2 regions of the Micromonospora sp. D93 genome follow, and region 2 is predicted to be linked to the other one. Evidence: riboswitches for the same ligand, from Rfam matches in the RefSeq annotation. Region 2 holds a riboswitch; the other holds the start of a gene.
What was found. A riboswitch is a leader RNA that binds a small molecule or an ion and turns the genes downstream of it on or off. The one in region 2 is predicted to bind cyclic di-AMP.
Positions count from the first base shown of each region.

Region 1: linked by a shared signal. The riboswitch ahead of KBX71_RS29735 (coiled-coil domain-containing protein) and the one ahead of KBX71_RS24380 (hypothetical protein) in region 2 are both predicted to bind cyclic di-AMP.

Region 1 covers NZ_JAGPXW010000037.1:49,783-54,602, reverse strand. Annotated here, with positions in the region: gene KBX71_RS29745 (SRPBCC family protein) at 1-42, shown strand, start outside; gene KBX71_RS29740 (hypothetical protein) at 567-1,070, opposite strand; gene KBX71_RS29735 (coiled-coil domain-containing protein) at 1,213-2,277, opposite strand; cyclic di-AMP (ydaO/yuaA leader) riboswitch at 2,283-2,414, opposite strand; gene KBX71_RS29730 (cation diffusion facilitator family transporter) at 2,559-3,476, opposite strand; gene KBX71_RS29725 (AAA family ATPase) at 3,583-4,820, opposite strand, start outside.
Region 2 covers NZ_JAGPXW010000025.1:35,068-39,887, forward strand. Annotated here, with positions in the region: gene KBX71_RS24370 (MarR family winged helix-turn-helix transcriptional regulator) at 21-356, opposite strand; gene KBX71_RS24375 (carbonic anhydrase) at 583-1,311, shown strand; gene KBX71_RS24380 (hypothetical protein) at 1,370-2,389, opposite strand; cyclic di-AMP (ydaO/yuaA leader) riboswitch at 2,394-2,524, opposite strand; gene KBX71_RS24385 (YibE/F family protein) at 2,691-4,061, opposite strand; gene KBX71_RS24390 (metal-sensitive transcriptional regulator) at 4,361-4,657, opposite strand; gene KBX71_RS24395 (heavy-metal-associated domain-containing protein) at 4,752-4,820, shown strand, end outside.

The DNA of each region.
Region 1 (4,820 bases), on a different contig from region 2:
GCGGCCCTCGACCGCACCGGCACCCCCCCACCCCCGGCCTGACCCGCCCCGCCCGTCCGGCGCGCTCCACCGCCGGCCTACCCCCGCCCGCGCTCCACTGCCGGCCCGCCGCGCCGGCCGTTGCCCCGCTTCATGATCGTGCTCGATCGTGGATGTAGTGGCCTCGCGGCGCCCGGAGGCCACCACATCCTGGTCAACACAATTGCGTTAGCGAGCGGTTGCTGGGTGCAAGGGCGCGGTGAGCCCAGGTCCGCCAGTCCAGAAACGCCCCGCCCGCGCCGATCTTGCAGTTTCGGTCGCCGATATGCGCCGAATGACCTCTTGTGTCGCGACAGTAAACGCAAGATCGCGGAAGAGGGGCACCCCACCCTCGTCGATCATGGAGTTACGGTGCCGGGTTTGGCTCGATCCGGGCACTTTGCCACCCACCACAAGTCCATGATCGACGGAACAGCGCGGGGTTGACGAACAGCCACTCCGCCTAACGCAACGGTGTTCACATCCTGGTTGCAGCGCGATCATGGAAGCGTCGCGTGTGATCACGGCGCGGTCGACGGCCGATGTGATCAGGTGGTGCGGCCACGGCCCGCGAGGGTGGTTCCGGCGGCGGGACGGCGCCGGCCCCACGGCTTGTACGTGGACAGCACGGTCGCGATGATCATCAGGCTGGTCGACACCGCCGGCGCGATGACCAGGTCGGCGCGATCCCGTGTGGGCAGGGCGGCGCCGACCGCTCCGGCGTGGCGCAGGTTCGGGAGCAGCAGAAACAGCACCAGCCCGACCATCACAGTGGTGAGCACGAGCTTGACCAGCACCCAGCGGTGGCGCAGCAGCCCCCACGGGGTGAGCAGCGAGCTGGCGACTCCGATCAGCCAGACCAGGACGCTCAGCGGCGCGAACAGCACAGTGCCGACCAGGGCCGTGACCGGATAGACCACCCCCGGGTCGGCACCCCGCTGCACGGCGATGCCGAGGGTGAGCAGCACCAGGTCGGTGCCCAGCCAGCCGAGTGAGGTGACGAGGTGCAGGGTGAGCAGAGCCTTGCGGGTGCGGGGTCGGATCCGAGGCATACCGCGATGCTGCCCGCCGGCCCCGGCCGGGTCGTCCGACGAGCGACGACATCAGGGGTACGTCCGGCGACGTAGCCCGGCCCGGACGCAGGTGATGCCTGTGAGTCATCACCGATGGCTCACAGGCATCACGACGCGTGGGTCAGTAGACCGACAGGTGTACGTGGTTGGTGTGGTCGGTCGACGGGGTGCCGTGCGCCCCGCTGTACGACTTCCACCCGCTGCTGGGCAGCCAGATCTGCTTGTACCAGATCACGTAGAGCACGGCGAGCCGGTCCGCGTTGCGGATGAAGTACGCGGCAAGGTTGTTGCCGTAGGTCTTGTCGCCGCCGGTGGCGGCTCCACCGAAGCCGCTCTTCTGTGCGGCGAAGTCGCAGGCCCGACCCTTCGGGTGTTCACCAGAGCCGCTGGGGCGGTGGCACGAGACGTACCGGGTGAAGCCCGCGGCCTTGGCCTGGTTGAGGGCGTGCAGGGTGCGCGGGGTGATGCAGCCGTTGGCCGGCGTGGGGTCGTTGACGCTGCACGACTCGGAGGGCCAGGAGCCGTCCGAGTTGCGCGGTGCGGCCTTCGCGTTGGCGCTGGAGGTGCCCCGGTTGGAGCCGGTGTCGGCGGTGGTCTGCGGCTTGGGCGCGGTGGCCACGGTCAGGGCCCGTTCGGCCTGATCCTTGCGCTTGGCCATCACCGCGACCTGCTTGCGTTGTTCGGTGATCTCGCCGTCCAGGGCGCCCCGGGTGCGGTTGGCCTGGTCCTTGCTCTTCAGCAGGTCGCCCAGCACCCTGTCCTCGTTGGCGGCCACCGCGTCCAGCGCGGCCGCCCGGTCCATGAAGCCTTCGGGAGTGTTGCTGTTGAGCAGCGCCGACATCGCGCCGAGCCGGCCGGTGCGGTACGCCACTCCGGCGATCTCGCCGACCTTGCTGCTGCGCTGGTCGATCTCGACCTCGATGGTCTTCAGCTGGGTGGCGAGCTGCTGCTGCCGTTGTACGGAGGTGTCCAGGGCGCGCTTCGCGTCCAGGTAGCCCTTGCTGGCTGCCTCGAGTTGGGCGCGCAACGCCGGGGTGCCGCCCTCCTCGTCGGAGTCGGGTGCGGCGGCCCGCGATCCGGTTGGGGGAGCGGCCGAGGCGGTGCCGGCCGGAAGCGCGACGCCGAGGGCGAACATCGCGACGATCAGGGCCGCCAGTCGGGCGGCGGGTGGTCGTGCTGGTGCCACTGAGCATGTCCTTCCGTCAGCCGCCGACCGGGTTAGCTGACGGGTTCGGGACGGAAGATCCCTACCGCTGACGCGGATGCACCCCAGAAACATGGTTCCCCGGTTCGCCCAGCTGGGCGATTAGGCGGCGACCACCACCGGCGCCGGGAGGGCGCCGCCTGGTGGAGGCCGGGACCGAGCCTACCGGTGCCGATGGGGCCGCTGCAGCCAATGTGACGGACGGTGCGTGCGTCACCACGGAAAATTACGGCGAAAGCCGAGCAATGTTCCGAAAAGCCCCGTCACCATTCGATGGAGCCACACGCTCCGGAGGCGGCGCCGGGCTCGATCTGCAGTGTCGCGTGCTCGATGCGGAAGTCGTCGTGCAGGGCCGTACGCGCCGCGGTGAGCACCGCGCCGACCTCCGCGCCAGGTGCCATGGTCAGGTGTGCGGAGGCCACATCCATGCCCGAGGTGAGCGTCCAGACGTGCAGGTCGTGCACCTCGACGACACCGGGGACCGCGGCCAGCCGGTCGTGCACGGCGGTCACCTGGAGGTGCTCAGGGGCGGCCTGCACCAGGATGCGGACGGCGGCGCGGGCCAGCCGCCAGGTGCGCGGCAGGATGAACACGCCGATGGCGACCGCGACCAGGGGGTCGGCCCACCACCAGTCGGTGACGGTGATGAGCAGTGCCGCGCCGATGACGCCGAGCGAGCCGAGCAGGTCGCCGAGGACCTCCAGGTAGGCGCCCTGGAGGTTGATGCTCTCCCGGGCCCCGGCGCGCAGCAGGGCGAAGGCGGCGATGTTCGCGAGCAGGCCGAGCACTGCCACGGCGAGCATCGGGCCGGCGATGACCTGGTGCGGATCGCCGAAACGGCGGATCGCCTCGATCACCACGTAGATCGCGACGCCGGAGAGCAGGACGGCGTTGGCCAGCGCGGCGAGCACCTCGAGTCGGTAGAGCCCGAAGGTGCGTTGCGGGTCGCCGGTGGCCCGCCGGGTCGCCGTGATCGCGGCGAGCGCCATCCCGATGCCGAGCACGTCGGTGAACATGTGCCCGGCGTCGGAGAGCAGGGCGAGCGAGCCGGTGTGCAGGGCGACCACCGCCTCGACCACCATCAGGGTGGCGAGCAGCCCGAATGCGGCCCAGAGTCGACCCCGGTGCTGGTGTGCGGCATTGGCGACGGACCCATGGTGGTGGTCATGACCTGCGCCCACGAGAACCACCTTCCGTCGCTGGCCGGGACCCGGTCAAATGTATGCTCACATCGCTATGTGTGCAAGTATATGTGCAGCGCCTCTCACCGACGGCGGTCCGCGCAGGTCAGCCGGTCGAGTCGATGGTGGTGAGCCGCTGGGTGGCCCGGGAGAGCGCCACGTACAGGGTGCGTACTCCGGCGCCCGGATCCGCCCGGATCTCGCTCGGGGCGACCAGCACCACCCCGTCGTACTCCATGCCCTTGGCCTCCAGGCTGGTCACCACCTGCAACCTCGGCGCGCCGAGCGCGCCGAGCCAACCGGCGACCTCGTCGCGGCGGGGGACCGGCGTGATCACCCCGACCGTGCCCTCCACCTCGGCCAGCAGGCCGGCGGCGGCCTCCACTGTCGCGGTCTCCAACCCGGTTGCGGGTACCACCAGCTCGACCGGTTCGACCCCGGTGGAGCGGACGGCTGTCGGCAGCGGCAGGTCGGGGTAGAGCCGACGGATCTCCGCCGCCGCCACCGCGAAGATCTCCGCAGAGTTGCGGTAGTTGGTGGTGAGCGTGAAGTCGTGTCGCTTACGCCGGCCCAGCGCCTGGTCCCGGGCTCGGTTCAGCTCCTCCGGATCGCCGGTCCACGCGGTCTGCGCCGGGTCGCCCACCACGGTCCAGGAGGCCAGTCGGCCGCGCCGACCGATCATCCGCCACTGCATCGGCGAGACGTCCTGCGCCTCGTCCACCACCACGTGCGCGTACTCCCGGTAGTCCTCCGGGCGCTCCCGGGCCGCCGCGCGGGCGGCCCGCTGCCGTTCGCCGAGGGTGCTCAACTCGCGGACGCCACCGGCGAGCTGGAACGGATCGCGTCGCGCGCGAGCCGGCTGCGCGGGCTTACCGAGCAGCGCGTCCAACTCGTCCAACAGCGCCACGTCGGCGATGGTCAGCCCGGCCGAGTCCAGGTTCCGGTACGCGGCGTTGAGCAGCCGGATCTCCGCCGAGGAGAGGATTCCCCCGGCGTACCGGCGCAGCCGATCCGGCTGCGCCAGCCAGCCGAGCACGTGCCGGGGGTGCAGCCGAGGCCACCACGCCTTGAGGAACTCCCGGAACTCCGACCGCTCGGCGATCTCCGCCTCGAAGGCGGGCTGCTCCGGCAGCCGACCGCTGCTCAGCTCACGGGCCTGCGCCCAGAGCGCTGCGAACACCCCGTCGAAACCGGCCCGACGCACCTCGTTGCGCCGCGCGCCGCGTTGCAGCGCGCGATCCCGGATCCGGTCCAGCGCGGCCCGGTCCAGTCGCAGCAGCGTGCCCCGGTAGAGCAGCCGTAGCTCACCCGGGCCGCCCGGCACCGCGTCGCGGGCCGCCCGCT
Region 2 (4,820 bases):
GCGGCCCCCGGTGACGTGGGTCAGGCCTGCTGCTGTGCCTTCTTGCTGGGAGTGTCGGCGAAGAGCGCGAGCAGGTCGCCGACCTGCCGGTCGGCCTCGGCGGGGTGCCGGAAGCGGCCGGCCGGGTTGAGGGTGTACTCGTTGCGTCGCCCGACCCGGGTGCGGTGCAGGTAACCGCCCGCCTCCAGGTCGGCCACGATCGCCTGCGCGGCCCGTTCGGTCACGCCGACCTCGGCCGCGACGTCACGCAGCCGGGCGGTCGGGTCGCGGGCGATGGCCAGCAGGACGTGCCCGTGATTGGTGAGGAACGTCCAGTTCCGCCCGCCGTCGGTGTCGCCCGTCACCGTGCTCGCCATCGTCTGACCGCCTTTCGGGGTGTCCGCCTGCCCTCGGGAGAGTCTGGTCCGCCCTGCCCCGTCACGGTTGCCCAGGGGGCGGCCGGGGTCAACGTATGAAATCTAAATCACGCATATCTTGACGCATCTTACGGTACGTGTGACGGTGGAGCACGAGCCAGCGCCCGCCACCCGGCCGGCGGCGAGCCGGCTTGACCAGGTCAGACGCGTCGAGACGAGGTGCGGGATGAGTCATACCGGGAGCGTCGGCGGTCAGCCGGGTTCGCAGCGGATCACCGACCGGGCGTCCGCGCTCAGCGAGCCGACCCTGGCGTACGCCGAGCTGGTCGCCGGCAACCGGCGCTTCGTCAGTGGCGCCCCCCGCCACCCCAACCAGGATGCCGGGCGCCGCGCCGCCGTGGCCGACGGGCAACACCCGTTCGCGGTGGTCGTCGGCTGTTCCGACTCCCGGCTGGCCGCCGAGATCATCTTCGACCGGGGGCTGGGGGACCTGTTCGTGGTCCGCACGGCTGGACACACCGCCGGCCCCGAGGTGCTCGGCAGTGTCGAGTACGCGGTGACCGTGCTCGGCACTCCGCTGGTGGTGGTGCTCGGCCACGACTCGTGCGGTGCGGTGCAGGCCGCCCGAGAGTCCGCGGCGACAGGTACCGCACCGAGTGGGCATCTGCGCGCGGTGGTCGACGCCGTGCTGCCCAGCCTGCGCCGGGCCGAGGCCGAGGGCGTGGACGACATCGACGGCATCGTCGACATCCACATCGCACAGACCGTCGAGACGCTGCTCGGGCAGTCCCCCGTGCTGGCCGAGGAGGTGGCGCGGGGGCGGTGTGCGGTGGTGGGCGTGTCCTACCGGCTAGCGGCCGGAGCGGTGCGCCCGGTGGCCGCCGTGCCGGCTGGCTTCGCGACGCTGGACGCCCCGGCCGAATCGACCGACCCGGCTGCCCCTGCCGCCGTCTGACGCGACGAGGGCCGCTCCGCGTCACGCGCGGAACGGCCCTCGACCGGGATCGTGCGGGTCAGAGCAGCGACATGTGGACGTGGTCGGTGTGGTTCGACGGTCCGCTGTACGAACTCCAGCCGGTGGCCGGGAACCAGATCTGCCGGTTCCAGATCACGTAGTAGATGCCGAGACGGTCGGCGTTACGGATGAGGAACGCGGCGACGTTGTTGCCGTACGTCCGGGTGTCGTTGTTGTGCCACGGTGAGAAGCCGCTCTTCTGCAGCGACCAGTCGCAGGCGCGGCCCTTCGGGTGCTCCCACGGCCCGCCGGAGCGGTAGCAGCCGACGAACCGGTTGAAGCCGGCCGCCTTGACCTCCTTGTACGCGTGCAGCGTGCGCGGCGTGATGCAACCGGACGTGGTGGGGTCGTTCTCGCTGCACGACTGGGGCTTCCAGTCACCGTCGGCCGTGCGACCCGGGCCGATCTTCGCGACCTTGGAGGTGGCGTCCACCAGGCCGCCGGTGAAACCCTTGCCGCCGACGAGGGAGAGCGCCTTGTCGGCCTCGCTCTTGCGCTTCGCCATCAGGGCGGTCTGCTTCTGCTGTTCGCGGACCTCGGTGTCGAGGGCCAGCTTGGCCTGCTCGGCGCGGGCCTTCACCTCGTTGACCTCGGAGAGCTTCTTCTCGTTGACCATGTTCATCTCGTCGAGCATCCCGGCACGCTGGACGAACGAGTCGGGCGCGTCGCTCTCCAGCAGCAGCGCGACCGCTCCGATCCGGCCGGTCCGGTACGCCTGGGCGGCGATCTGCGCGACCTGCGGGGCCAACGCGTCCAGGTCGGCCTTTGCCCGGTCGACCTCCGCCGCCAACTCGCCCTGCCGCTTCTTGGACTTGTCCAGCTTGGACTTCGCGGCGGAGTAGTCGCGGTTGGCCTGCTCGATGACGTCGTTGAGCAGCTTGGGCTCGCCGTCCTCCTCGTGCCCGGACGGTGTGGGGGTCGTCGGGGCGGCGTGCGCCGGGAGCGGCCCGGCGAGCACTGTCAGTGCGGCGATCACGGCCACCACGGGAGTCAACCAGCGGCGTAGGGGTGCCGTCACAATGTTCCCTTCCGTCGACCGCCGACCGGGTTAGCTGACGGGTTCGGGGCGGAAGTGGCCCCTACCGCTGACGCGGATTCACCCCAGGTACCTGGGTCCCCGGCTCGCCGGTTGGCGATTGGGCGGTGGCACCGCAGGCGCCGCTTCGCGCCTTCATCGGTAACCGGCAGCGAGGTTACCCGAGAGTCGACCGGGTGAGCTACGCCTGGATGCCGACCAAAAGCGTCATTTCGCCATAGCGTTGAGTGACCAGTGACGTGGTTCTCAGGGTGGATGCCCGATCTGGTCACGCTGAGGAGTGTCACCATGCCGTATCCGTGCTCCTGTTCGACTCCGGCCACCTGTCGGTGGCCTGGGATGGGGGTGCGGTCCGCGGCTGGTCCGGCTCGTCGGAGCCGGCGGTTCGCGGTGAGCTGAGTGCGGCGAGTGCCTCGGTGCGGTCCGGCTGGGGTCGCCGGGCGGGAGCATCGGTGGACGGCGTCGCATCGGTGCGGCCGGCTGCGGTCACCACTGCGGCCAGCCCGGTGGTCAGCGGCACGGCGGCGATCAGACCGAGGGTGGCGACCGCGCTGCGGACGATCTCCTGCGCGAGGAACTCACTGGTGAGGATCTGCCCGATCGGCCGCGAGTCGGCAGTGAGCAGGAGCAGCAGGGGCAGCGACGCGCCCGCGTACGCCAGCACGATGGTGTTGACTGTGGAGGCAATGTGCGCGCGGCCGACCCGGGTGGCCGCACGGTACAGCTGCAACCGGGTCAGGCCGGGGTTGGCGTTCGCCAGTTCGGTGACGGTGGCCGCTTGGGTGACCGTCACGTCGTCGAGCACACCGAGCGATCCGATGATGATTCCGGCGAGCAGCAGACCGTGCAGGTCCACGTCGCCCTGGAACATCGACAGGGTGGTGGCGTCCTCGCTGCCGAAGCCGGTGAGGTGGGTCGCGGCCGTGGCGATGGTGGCGAGCACGCCGGTCAGCACCAGGCTGCCCAGGGTGCCGAGCACCGCGACCGAGGTCTGTGCGGAGACCCCGTGGGTCAGATAGAGCACCACGAACATGATCAGGGCCGCGCCGACCACCGCCACCAGCAGTGGTGACCTGCCGGCGCCGATGCCGGGCAGCACGAAGGTGAGCAGGATGGCGAAGCTGGCGGCCAGCCCGGCGAGCGCGGCCAGACCTCGCCACCTACCGAACGCGACGATCGCGGCCGCGAAGACCACCGCCAGCCACACCATCGGGGTGCCGCGTTGGTGCTCGGCGATGTTCCAGTTGCTCGTGGTGGGATCGGTCGGGTCGGCCAGTTCGACAAGGATGACCTCGTCGCCGACCTCGACCCGGGGTGCGCCGGGTCCGTCGGGCACCGGCGTCTGGACCTGCTGGCCGGCGGTCGGCCCGTCGTCCACCCGGACGTCGACGGTGCCGCACCGCCCGTCGCCGACCCTCGGCGTGCCCTCGGGAACCGACGGCACCGGCGGGCACGGCTCGCTCACCACCCGGGTGACGGTGCCGGGGTAGCGCGGCACGTCCGCACCACCATCGGTCTGCGGTGACCCGCCGCGCGGCCAGAGCAGCGCCGCGGCCAGCACGGTGGCGACGAAGAGGGGTACGACCGTCAGGACGAGGATCCGTCGCACCCGTGGTGGGGCGGACGGAGCAGGGTGAGTGTGGTCGGCGGCCAAGGCGGGACTCCCAACGATCCGGTGCGTGGTACGGGTCAGCGGGCCGGACGGTTCACCGTTTCGGTGGGAAACGCGGCGGACGGCGGGGCGGATCGCTGCCTGATCAACGCTTGATCACGGACGGTCAGTGCTCGGCTCGGTCGGCCGGGGGCGACGCCACGTGGTGGTGTCGCCGGTGCCCGACTGTGCAGCGGCATACGGAAGACCATCGTGGGAGATGCTAGCCAGCCGACCCGGGGCTTGCAGGTCGTGGCGGAGTGTCGGGCGGTCGAACAGCCCGCGCGGCGGCCCCCGGGCCGTCAGCCGCGCTTCATGAGCCGGCCGACCGCCGCCATCATCTCGGTGGCCATCTCGTCGGCCCGGCCCTCGGCGGCGCCCTCGTGCATGCAGTGTCGGGCGTGCCCGTCGAGCAGCCCGAGGGCCACCTTGTCGAGGGCGGCCTGGATGGCGGAGATCTGGGTGAGCACGTCGATGCAGTAGCGGTCGTCGTCGACCATCTTCTCGATGCCCCGGACCTGCCCCTCGACGCGGCGGAGCCGCGCGAGCAGCTGGTCCTTGCTGGCGGTGTATCCGCGGATCGGGGTGGGTGCGGTCATGTCGACCAGGATAGCGTACCCCCAGGGGGTATGGTACGGTCGTGGTCTGATGAGATACCCCCACGGGGTACCGGTACCGTAAGGAGACGATCCGATGGTCAACACCACGTACCAGGTGCAGGGCATGACCTGTGGGCACTGCGTCAGCGCGGTGAGCGCCGAG